DNA from 2 places in the Serratia sp. A07 genome. Region 2 is predicted to be linked to the other one. Evidence: riboswitches for the same ligand, from Rfam matches in the RefSeq annotation. Region 2 holds a riboswitch; the other holds the start of a gene.

Region 1 (4,977 bases), on a different contig from region 2:
CTGGATAAGAAAGCTTTCATGATTACGCCCTCCCCTTTCATTGATGAAAATTATCGGCGTAATATAGGGAAAGAAAAATTGACGAGTTGAGGCAGGAGCGTTCCTCTTTTATGTCTACGTCCCGATTGCAGCAGCAGTTCATCCGTCTGTGGCAACGTTGCCACGGTGAAACGACCGACACCACACTGCAGGCGCTGGCGGAGGTGCTGAGCTGTTCGCGGCGCCACGTGCGCTCCCTGCTGAGCGCCATGCAGCGGGAGGGTTGGCTCACCTGGCAGGCGGAGTCGGGGCGCGGCAAGCGTTCGCGGTTAACCTTCCACTACACCGGCCTGGCGCTGCAGCAACAGCGGGCCGAGGAGCTGCTGGAACAGGACCGCATCGATCAGTTGGTGCAGCTGGTGGGCGACAAAAACGTGGTGCGCCAGATGCTGCTGTCGCAGCTGGGGCGCAGCTTCCGCCAGGGGAAACACATCCTGCGGGTGCTCTACTACCGGCAGCTGTACAACCTGCTGCCCGGCTCGGCGCTGCGGCGTTCGGAGACCCATTTGGCGCGCCAGATCTTCAACGGCCTGACGCGCATAAATGAGGAAAACGGGGAACTGGAGTCCGATCTGTCTCACCATTGGCAGGCGCTGACGCCGCTGCACTGGCGGTTTTACCTGCGCCCGGCGATCCATTTTCATCATGGCCGCGAGCTGGAGATGGCGGACGTCATCACTTCCCTTTCGCGACTGACCTCGCAACCGCTGTTCTCGCACATCGAGAGCGTCACCTCGCCGACGCCGTTCGTTATCGACGTGCAGCTGCGCAGCCCCGACCACTGGCTGCCCTGGCTGCTGGGCAGCGTGCAGGCCATGATCCTGCCGCGCGAATGGCGTGAACTGCCGGATTTCGCCCGCCATCCGGTCGGCACCGGCCCCTACCGCATGGTGCGCAACCATCCCAGCCAGATGAAGATCCACGCCTTCGACGACTATTTTGGCTACCGGGCGCTGATCGACGAGGTGAACATCTGGGTGCTGCCGGAGTTTTCCGAAGAGCTGGTGCACTCCGGCGTGCAGCTGCAGGGCGATGAAACCGGCAACAGCGAGCTGGAAAGCCGGCTGGAAGAGGGTTGCTATTTCCTGCTGTTCGATCAGCGTTCTCCGCTGGCCGCCGACCCCGCCATTCGCAGTTGGCTGTGCGAATTGATCAACCCCATTTCGCTGCTGAGCCACGCCGGGCCGCTCTACCAGCGCTATTGGTCGCCGGCGTACGGCCTGCTGCCGCGCTGGCACCACAACCGCACGCTGGCGCAGCAGCCCAAGCCCGCGGGCCTGACCGAACTGACGATGACCCACTTCAATGAACATTCGGAGTTTCACGCCATTCGCCAGGCGATCGAACCGCTGCTGGCGCAGCACGGCATCCGCCTGATCGTGCAAAGCGTGGATTACGCCACCTGGCACCAGGGCGACGCGCGCAGCGATCTGTGGCTCGGCAGCGCCAACTTCTATCTGCCGCTGGAGTTTTCGCTGTTCGCCACGCTGTACGAACTGCCGCTGATGCAGCATTGCATGAACGAAGATCTGGCGCAGGACGCGGCGCTGTGGCGCGCCAACCGCTTGCCGCTGGCCGAGTTCTGCCAGCGTCTGGTCAGCAACCACCAGCTGCATCCGCTGTTCCACCACTGGCTGCAGCTGCACGGCCAGCGCAGCATGCGCGGCGTGCGGATGAACACCCTCGGCTGGTTCGACTTCAAGTCCGCCTGGTTTGCCCCGCCGGAGGCATAAGCGCCTTTCGCCCGGGTCGGTTAATCTTTACAATAGCGCCGTCTCAACGGGGTGCGGTAAGTCGGGCCGCGTGATAAGCCCGATTTTCCGCTGAGAGCACACCCGTCGAACCTGATCCGGTCAATACCGGCGGAGGGATTTGAGCCCAGCGAACCGGCGACGCCGCCTCGCCCCCTCAGATGCCCTTGCCCCCTTATTTTTCAGGAGTGCAACGTGGTCAAAACATATCTGCCCTGCTTATTGCTGCTGTGTGCCGCGCCGGTGTTCGCCAAGCCGACGCTGACGGTTTACACCTACGATTCCTTCGCCGCCGACTGGGGCCCAGGCCCGGCGGTAAAAAAAGCCTTCGAAGCCGAGTGCGACTGTGAACTGAAGTTCGTCGCGCTGGAAGACGGCGTCTCGCTGCTGAACCGCCTGCGTATGGAAGGCAAGAACAGCGCCGCCGACGTGGTGCTGGGGTTGGACAACAACCTGTTGCAGGCGGCGCAGCAAACCGGCCTGTTCGCGCCGAGCGGCGTCGACACCGCCAAACTGACGGTGCCGGGCGGCTGGCAGGACGCGACTTTCGTGCCTTACGACTACGGGTACTTCGCCTTCGTCTACAACAAAGAAAAACTGAAGAACCCGCCAAAAAGCCTGCAGGAGCTGGTCAGCAGCGATCGCAACTGGAAAGTGATCTACGAAGATCCGCGCACCAGCACGCCGGGCCTCGGCCTGCTGCTGTGGATGCAAAAAGTGTATGGCGACAAGGCGCCGGCCGCCTGGCAGCAGTTGGCGAAGAAGACCGTCACCGTCACCAAAGGCTGGAGCGAAGCCTACGGCCTGTTCCTGAAAGGCGAAGGCGATCTGGTGCTCAGCTACACCACCTCTCCCGCCTATCACCTGATCGAAGAGAAAAAAGATATCTACGCCGCCGCCACGTTCAGCGAAGGGCACTACCTGCAGGTGGAAGTGGCGGGCAAGCTGAAGGCCGCCAAACAGCCTGAGCTGGCGGAGCGCTTCATGCAGTTCATGGTGACGCCGGCCTTCCAGAACACCATCCCGACCGGCAACTGGATGTACCCGGTGATCAACACCCCACTGCCCGTCGGCTTTGAGCAGATGAACGTGCCGCATACCGCGTTGCAATACAGCGCCGAAGAGGTGGCCAAACAACGCGGCGGTTGGATCCGGGCATGGCAAACCGCCGTCAGCCGCTGATCCCCCGCTGGCTCTGGCCGGGGCTGCTGGCCGCCGGCGTGATCCTGCTGGTCGCCGCGCTGGCGATGGGCTCGCTGTGGCGTCACGCGCCGGACAGCGACTGGCGCGGCCTGTGGCAGGACAGCTACCTGTGGCACGTGGTGCGCTTCACCTTTTGGCAGGCGCTGCTGTCGGCGCTGATTTCGGTGCTGCCCGCCGTTCTGCTGGCGCGCGCGCTCTATCGCCGCCGCTTCCCCGGCCGGCAGCTGCTGCTGCGGCTGTGCGCCATGACGCTGGTGCTGCCGGTGCTGGTGGCGGTGTTCGGCCTGCTCAGCGTCTATGGGCGCCAGGGCTGGCTGGCGACGCTGTGCGGCTGGCTGGGCGTCGAGTATGGCTTCTCGCCCTACGGCCTGCAGGGCATTCTGCTGGCGCACCTGTTCTTTAACCTGCCGCTGGCCACCCGCCTGTTGCTGCAGGCGCTGGAGAATATCCCGGTGGAGCAGCGCCAGCTGGCCGCCCAGCTGGGCATGAATGGCTGGCAGCAGTTCCGCTTCGTCGAATGGCCGGCGCTGCGCCGCCAGATCCTGCCGAGCGGCGCGTTGATCTTCATGCTGTGCTTCGCCAGCTTCGCCACCGTGCTGTCGCTCGGCGGCGGGCCGCAGGCCACCACCATCGAACTGGCGATCTATCAGGCGCTGAGTTACGACTACGATCTGGGCCGTGCCGCCATGCTGGCGCTGATCCAGTTAAGCTGTTGTCTGGGGCTGGTGTTGATCAGCCAGCGCCTGAGCCAGGCGCTGCCGGTGGGCCATACCCACGCCCAGCGCTGGCGCAACCCGGAAGACAGCCTGTGGCGGCGCGTCGGCGATTTTCTGCTGATCGCCGCCGCGCTGTTGCTGCTGCTGCCGCCCCTGCTGGCGGTGATCGCCGACGGCGCCAATCAGGCCGTCGTCAGCGTGCTGCGCCAGCCAGTGCTGTGGCAGGCGCTGTTCACGTCGCTGCGCATCGCCCTCGGCGCCGGGCTGTTGTGCGTGGCGCTCACTATGATGCTGCTGTGGAGCAGCCGCGAGCTGAAGCTGCGGCAGCACCTGCGCGGCGGCCAGGCGCTGGAGCTGAGCGGCATGGTGATCCTGGCGATGCCGGGCATCGTGCTGGCCACCGGCTTCTTCCTGCTGCTGAGCGATACGATCGGGCTGCCGCAGTCGCCCTATGCGCTGGTGATTCTCACCAATGCGCTGATGGCGGTGCCCTATGCGCTGAAGGTGTTGGAGAACCCGATGCGCGACCTCGCCGAACGTTACAACCCGCTGTGCCTGTCGCTGGATATCCACGGCTGGCAACGGCTGCGGCTGATCGAACTGCGCGCGCTGCGCCGCCCGCTGGCGCAGGCGCTGGCCTTCGCCTGCGTGCTGTCGATCGGCGATTTCGGCGTGGTCGCCTTGTTTGGCAACGAGCATTTCCGTACCCTGCCTTTTTACCTGTATCAGCAGATTGGCGCCTACCGCAGCAACGACGGGGCGGTGACCGCGCTGCTGTTGCTGCTGTTGTGTTTCCTGCTGTTTACCCTGATCGAACGCTTACCGGGGCGCCATGCTGACGCTTGAAAAACTGACCTATCTGTACGAACACCTGCCGATGCGCTTTGATCTGCGCATCCAGCCGGGCGAGCGCGTCGCGGTGCTCGGCCCCAGCGGCGCCGGTAAAAGCACCCTGCTGAGTTTAATCGCCGGTTTTCTGCCGGCGGCCAGCGGCCGGCTGCTGCTGAACGACGAAGACCACACCGCCACGCCGCCGGCCAAACGGCCGGTGTCGATGCTGTTTCAGGAGAACAACCTGTTCGCGCACCTGACGGTGGCGCAGAACATCGGGCTGGGGTTGGATCCCGGTCTGCGCCTGACTGAACAGCAGCGCCAACAGCGGGCGCATATCGCCCGTCAGGTCGGTCTGGAGGAGCACCTGGAGCGCCTGCCGTCGCAGCTTTCCGGCGGTCAGCGTCAGCGCGCCGCGCTGGCGCGCTGTTTGATTC
Region 2 (4,977 bases):
TTGCGCTGCGGCTCTTCCTGATCCGGGTACAGGCAGGCGTAGCAGCCGTGCGCATAGGGCGGCTCGAGCACCAACAGCTGGCCGCTGAAACCGACCGCGCTGCCGCTGATCAGCGGCTTGGCGGCGGCGATGCAGGCGGCATTGACCTCATGACGGGTCGCCATATTGTCGCAGCAGTCCAGCACCAGATCGGCGCGGGCGACCGCGTCGCGCAGCGCTTGCCCCTGCAGCCGCTGCGCCAGCGGGATAGATTCCACCAACGGGTTCAGCGCCTGCAGATGGCGTTGCGCCAGCGCCGCCTTGCCGGTGGCGGTATCGGCGCTGCGGTAGAGGATCTGCCGCTGCAGGTTGGTGATGTGCAGCTGGTCGTCGTCGGCCAACAGCAGCGTGCCGACGCCGGCGGCGGCCAGATACAGCGAAGCCGGGGAACCGAGCCCGCCCAAACCGACGATCAGCACCGTGGCGCGCTTGAGCCTCTCCTGGCCTTCCGGGCCGACGTCCTCCAGCAACAGCTGGCGGCTGTAGCGCAGGAATTCCTGATCGTTAAGCATCGTTCGGGCCCTCGCCTTCGATCAGCCGCAGCAGCTCGGCCGTCGCCGCACGCCAGTCCGGCGCCTGGGTGATGGCGCTGACCACCGCCACGCTGCCGACGCCGCACGCCAGCACTGCCGGTACGCGATCGATGCTGATCCCGCCGATCGCCACCGTCGGGTAATCCGCCAGGCCGGCGATGTGGCGTTTCAACTCCGTCAGCCCCTGCGGCGCCGAAGGCATATCTTTGGTTTGGGTGGGGAAGATGTGCCCCAGCGCGATGTAGGACGGTTTCACCGCCAGCGCGCGCGCCAGCTCCGCGTCGTCATGGGTGGACACGCCCAGCCGCAGCCCGGCGCGGTGAATGGCCGCCAGATCGGTGGTATCGAGATCTTCCTGGCCCAGATGTACGCCGTAGGCGCCGTGCTTGATCGCCAGCCGCCAATAGTCGTTGATGAACAGCCGCGCTTGATAACGCTGGCCCAGCGTGATGGCGGCAGCGATGTCCTCTTCGACCTGCTCATCCGGCAGATCCTTGATGCGCAGCTGGATCGTGGTGACGCCGGCCTCCAGCAGACGAGCGATCCATTCCACGCTGTCGACGACCGGGTAAAGCCCCAGTTTGTGGGGCGTAGCCGGGAAGGGGGTCGTGATATCAGTCATTGCTTGTCTCCTCTTGCAGGGTGCCGGCGCCGGCGCTGTGATACAGCTCGCTGCCGCGGGCGCGGAACTCGGCGGACATTTTCTCCATGCCGGTCAGCTGCACTTCGATCGGCTTGGCAGCTTCCTGGGCGGCGGCGTAGTCGCGCACCTCCTGCGAAATCTTCATCGAGCAGAATTTCGGCCCGCACATCGAGCAGAAGTGGGCGACCTTGCCGGATTCCTGCGGCAGGGTTTCGTCGTGATAGGCGCGCGCGGTGGCCGGATCGAGCGCCAGATTGAACTGATCTTCCCAGCGGAATTCGAAACGTGCCTTGGACATGGCGTTATCGCGGATCTGCGCGCCCGGATGGCCTTTGGCCAGATCGGCGGCGTGAGCGGCGATCTTGTAGGTGATCAGGCCCTGCTTGACGTCTTCTTTGTTCGGCAGGCCGAGGTGCTCTTTCGGCGTGACGTAACACAGCATGGCGCAGCCGAACCAGCCGATCATTGCCGCGCCGATGCCGGAGGTGAAATGGTCATAGCCCGGGGCGATATCGGTGGTCAGCGGGCCGAGGGTGTAGAACGGCGCTTCGTGGCAGTGTTCCAGCTCTTCAGTCATGTTGCGGCGGATCATCTGCATCGGCACGTGACCCGGGCCTTCGATCATCACCTGCACGTCGTATTCCCAGGCGATTTTGGTCAGCTCGCCCAGAGTATGCAGCTCGGCGAACTGGGCTTCGTCGTTGGCGTCCTGAATCGAGCCGGGGCGCAGGCCGTCGCCGAGCGACAGCGAAACGTCGTAGGCGGCGCAGATCTCGCAGATTTCACGGAAATGTTGATAGAGGAAGTTTTCCTGATGGTGCGACAGACACCATTTGGCCATGATTGAGCCACCGCGCGATACGATGCCGGTCAGGCGTTTGGCGGTCATCGGCACGTAGCGCAGCAGCACGCCGGCGTGGATGGTGAAGTAGTCGACCCCTTGCTCCGCCTGTTCCAGCAGCGTATCGCGGAACATCGCCCAGGTGAGGTTTTCCGCCACGCCGTTGACCTTCTCCAGCGCTTGGTAGATCGGCACGGTGCCGATGGGCACCGGGCTGTTGCGCAGGATCCACTCGCGGGTTTCGTGAATATAGCGGCCGGTAGAGAGATCCATCACGGTGTCCGCGCCCCAGCGGGTGGACCACACCAGCTTCTCCACCTCTTCTTCGATCGACGACGTGACCGCCGAGTTGCCGATATTGGCGTTCACCTTCACCAGGAAATTGCGGCCGATGATCATCGGCTCCGCCTCCGGATGGTTGATGTTGGCGGGAATGATGGCGCGGCCGGCGGCCACTTCCTGACGCACGAACTCCGGCGTGATGTTGTCCGGCAGGTTGGCGCCCCAGCTTTGGCCCGGATGCTGGTGGCGCAGCACCTCGCCGCGAATGCGCTCGCGCCCCATGTTTTCACGGATGGCGATGAACTCCATCTCTGGGGTGACGATACCGGCGCGGGCATAGTGCAGCTGAGTCACGCACTTGCCCGGCAGCGCCCTGCGCGGCAGCGGCAGATGTTCGAAGCGCAGGTGATCCAGCCCCTCGTCCGCCAGCCGCTGTTGGGTAAAGCCGGAACTGGCACCGCTCAGGGTGGCGGTATCGCCGCGCGCGTCGATCCAGCCGGCGCGCAGCTTGGCCAGGCCAGCGTGCACGTCGAGCTCGGCCTGCGGATCGCCGTAGGGGCCGGCGGTGTCATACACCGGGATCGCCTCGTTGGGTTCATACTGTGGGTGGTCTTTGCTGCCGCCGAGCAGGGTCGGGCTGAGCTGAATTTCGCGCATCGGCACCTGGATATCGCTGCGCGAGCCCTGGAGATAGATGCGGCGTGAGTTCGGGAAAGCCATGCCTTGCAGGGTGTCGATAAACTGCTGGGCGGCTTCGCGTTGCGCTTTACGGGCGCGCGGTGGATTAACGTTAGACATAGCAAGTTCCTACCAGTGTGTTGGGTTGGGAAAGTTGCTTGTCTGGAGCTCGGAGGGAGTAATGATGGTGGCCGATAAGGCAGGGCGCCCGCAAGGGGAAGGCCGTGCCTGTGGCGATAGATTACTCTTGTTCCCTTCGCGGGTATTAACCCGATCAGGTTCCGCGGATCCCGAATTAACGGTCTCAGCCTGGCTGATTCGATGAACAAATCAGGCGCTAGGCACTCCGACAAGATGCCCCCCAGTATAGGAGGGATAAGAAAAAAAACTATAAAATTTTAACGCGCGGGATCCAGCGTCGGGTCCGGCAGCGGTTGCTGCGCGGCCTCCGCTTCCAGCTGGATCAGCTTATCTTCCAGCGCAAAGCGCGCCGCCAGCGTTTCGCCGATATCCGACAGGGCCTGGTGGAATTCCAGACAAACCTCCTGATCGATATCCACTTCGGTATAGCGATCGTGGAACGCCATGATCTGTTCGGTATTGGCCCACAGCTTGGGGTAGATGTTCACCGCCAGCGACATTTTCGGACTGGCTGCGCCTTCCACTTGTTTGATAATTCTGTCATAGATATGAAAATGCCCTGCGGAGAGATAATCCACCAGGTTGTGGCAAAAGTTCTCCAGCGCTTTTTCATTCAGCGGCGTATGCTTTTCTTTATTCGGTTTGAGGCCTACCAGCGTGCAGTAGGCAACCAGCAACTGTTTGCGGGCCTGAAGCCATTGATCAACTAATTCATTACTACCGCCAACGCGCTGAGTCAGCCTTTCCAAACGGTTGAGCATGTTTGACTCCGTGTAAGTAATAAAAGTAACCGGTAAGTTATTAAAATGTAACAAAGCCGATTTGTAGAGTGCCAGTGAAGCTGAGGTTGTGCAACAACGATATGGAACTTGCATTAACGGGCAATGAAAACGGCTGGTGGATCGTCAGCCATGAAAGCAAACTTTGGTTACCGAACGGTGAATTGCCGTCGGGGACGGCCGCCGCTCTTGGGCTGCGGGGCCACATGGCGCGCACCATCGGTGAATGGGAGGGCGCGCCGGTCTGGCTGGTGCGCCAGGCGATGCCGCGGGAGATGGGATCGGTGCGTCAGCTGTTGGATCAGGATCGCGGTCTGTTCCAGCTTGCCGGGCGCGGCGTGCAGCTGGCGGATTTCTACCGCTCTCATCGCTACTGCGGCTATTGCGGCCATGAAATGCACCTCAGCCGCACCGAAAGCGCCTGTCTGTGCGGCCACTGCAAAGAGCGGTACTACCCGCAGATTGCACCCTGCGTGATCGTCGCCATTCGGCGCGACGATCAGATCCTGCTGGCGCAACACGTGCGTCATCGCGGTGGTATCCACACGGTGCTGGCCGGCTTCGTCGAAGTGGGCGAAACGCTGGAGCAGGCGGTGGCGCGCGAAGTGATGGAAGAGAGCAATATTGAAATCAAGAACCTGCGCTACGTCACTTCACAACCGTGGCCGTTCCCACACTCGCTGATGATGGCCTTTATGGCCGATTACCATCAGGGTGACATTCGCCACGATCCCAAGGAGCTGCTCAACGCCGGCTGGTATCGCTACGACCAGCTGCCGCTGTTGCCGCCACCCGGTACTGTGGCGCGCCGGTTGATTGAGGACACCGTGGCGCTGTGCCGGGCAGAATAATGTACAATGGCCGGCAGATTATTAAGGGAGCCCCATAAATGACTGAGTTGAAGAACGATCGCTACCTGCGCGCGCTGTTGCGCCAGCCGGTGGATGTGACCCCCGTATGGATGATGCGTCAGGCCGGTCGTTATTTACCGGAGTACAAGGCGACCCGCGCCCAGGCCGGTGATTTCATGTCGCTGTGCAA

The links. A riboswitch is a leader RNA that binds a small molecule or an ion and turns the genes downstream of it on or off. The one in region 2 is predicted to bind thiamine pyrophosphate.
Region 1: linked by a shared signal. The riboswitch ahead of thiB (thiamine ABC transporter substrate binding subunit) and the one ahead of thiC (phosphomethylpyrimidine synthase ThiC) in region 2 are both predicted to bind thiamine pyrophosphate.

What each region holds. Positions count from the first base shown of each region.
Region 1 is NZ_JBZXDO010000004.1:194,336-199,312, reverse strand. Features, by position in the region: gene sgrT (glucose uptake inhibitor SgrT) at 1-20, opposite strand, end outside; gene sgrR (HTH-type transcriptional regulator SgrR) at 111-1,772, shown strand; TPP riboswitch at 1,810-1,928, shown strand; gene thiB (thiamine ABC transporter substrate binding subunit) at 1,986-2,972, shown strand; gene thiP (thiamine/thiamine pyrophosphate ABC transporter permease ThiP) at 2,948-4,555, shown strand; gene thiQ (thiamine ABC transporter ATP-binding protein ThiQ) at 4,542-4,977, shown strand, end outside.
Region 2 is NZ_JBZXDO010000040.1:6,886-11,862, reverse strand. Features, by position in the region: gene AC4PR2_RS24210 (HesA/MoeB/ThiF family protein) at 1-551, opposite strand, end outside; gene thiE (thiamine phosphate synthase) at 544-1,194, opposite strand; gene thiC (phosphomethylpyrimidine synthase ThiC) at 1,187-3,136, opposite strand; TPP riboswitch at 3,251-3,375, opposite strand; gene AC4PR2_RS24195 (Rsd/AlgQ family anti-sigma factor) at 3,415-3,918, opposite strand; gene nudC (NAD(+) diphosphatase) at 4,020-4,787, shown strand; gene hemE (uroporphyrinogen decarboxylase) at 4,826-4,977, shown strand, end outside.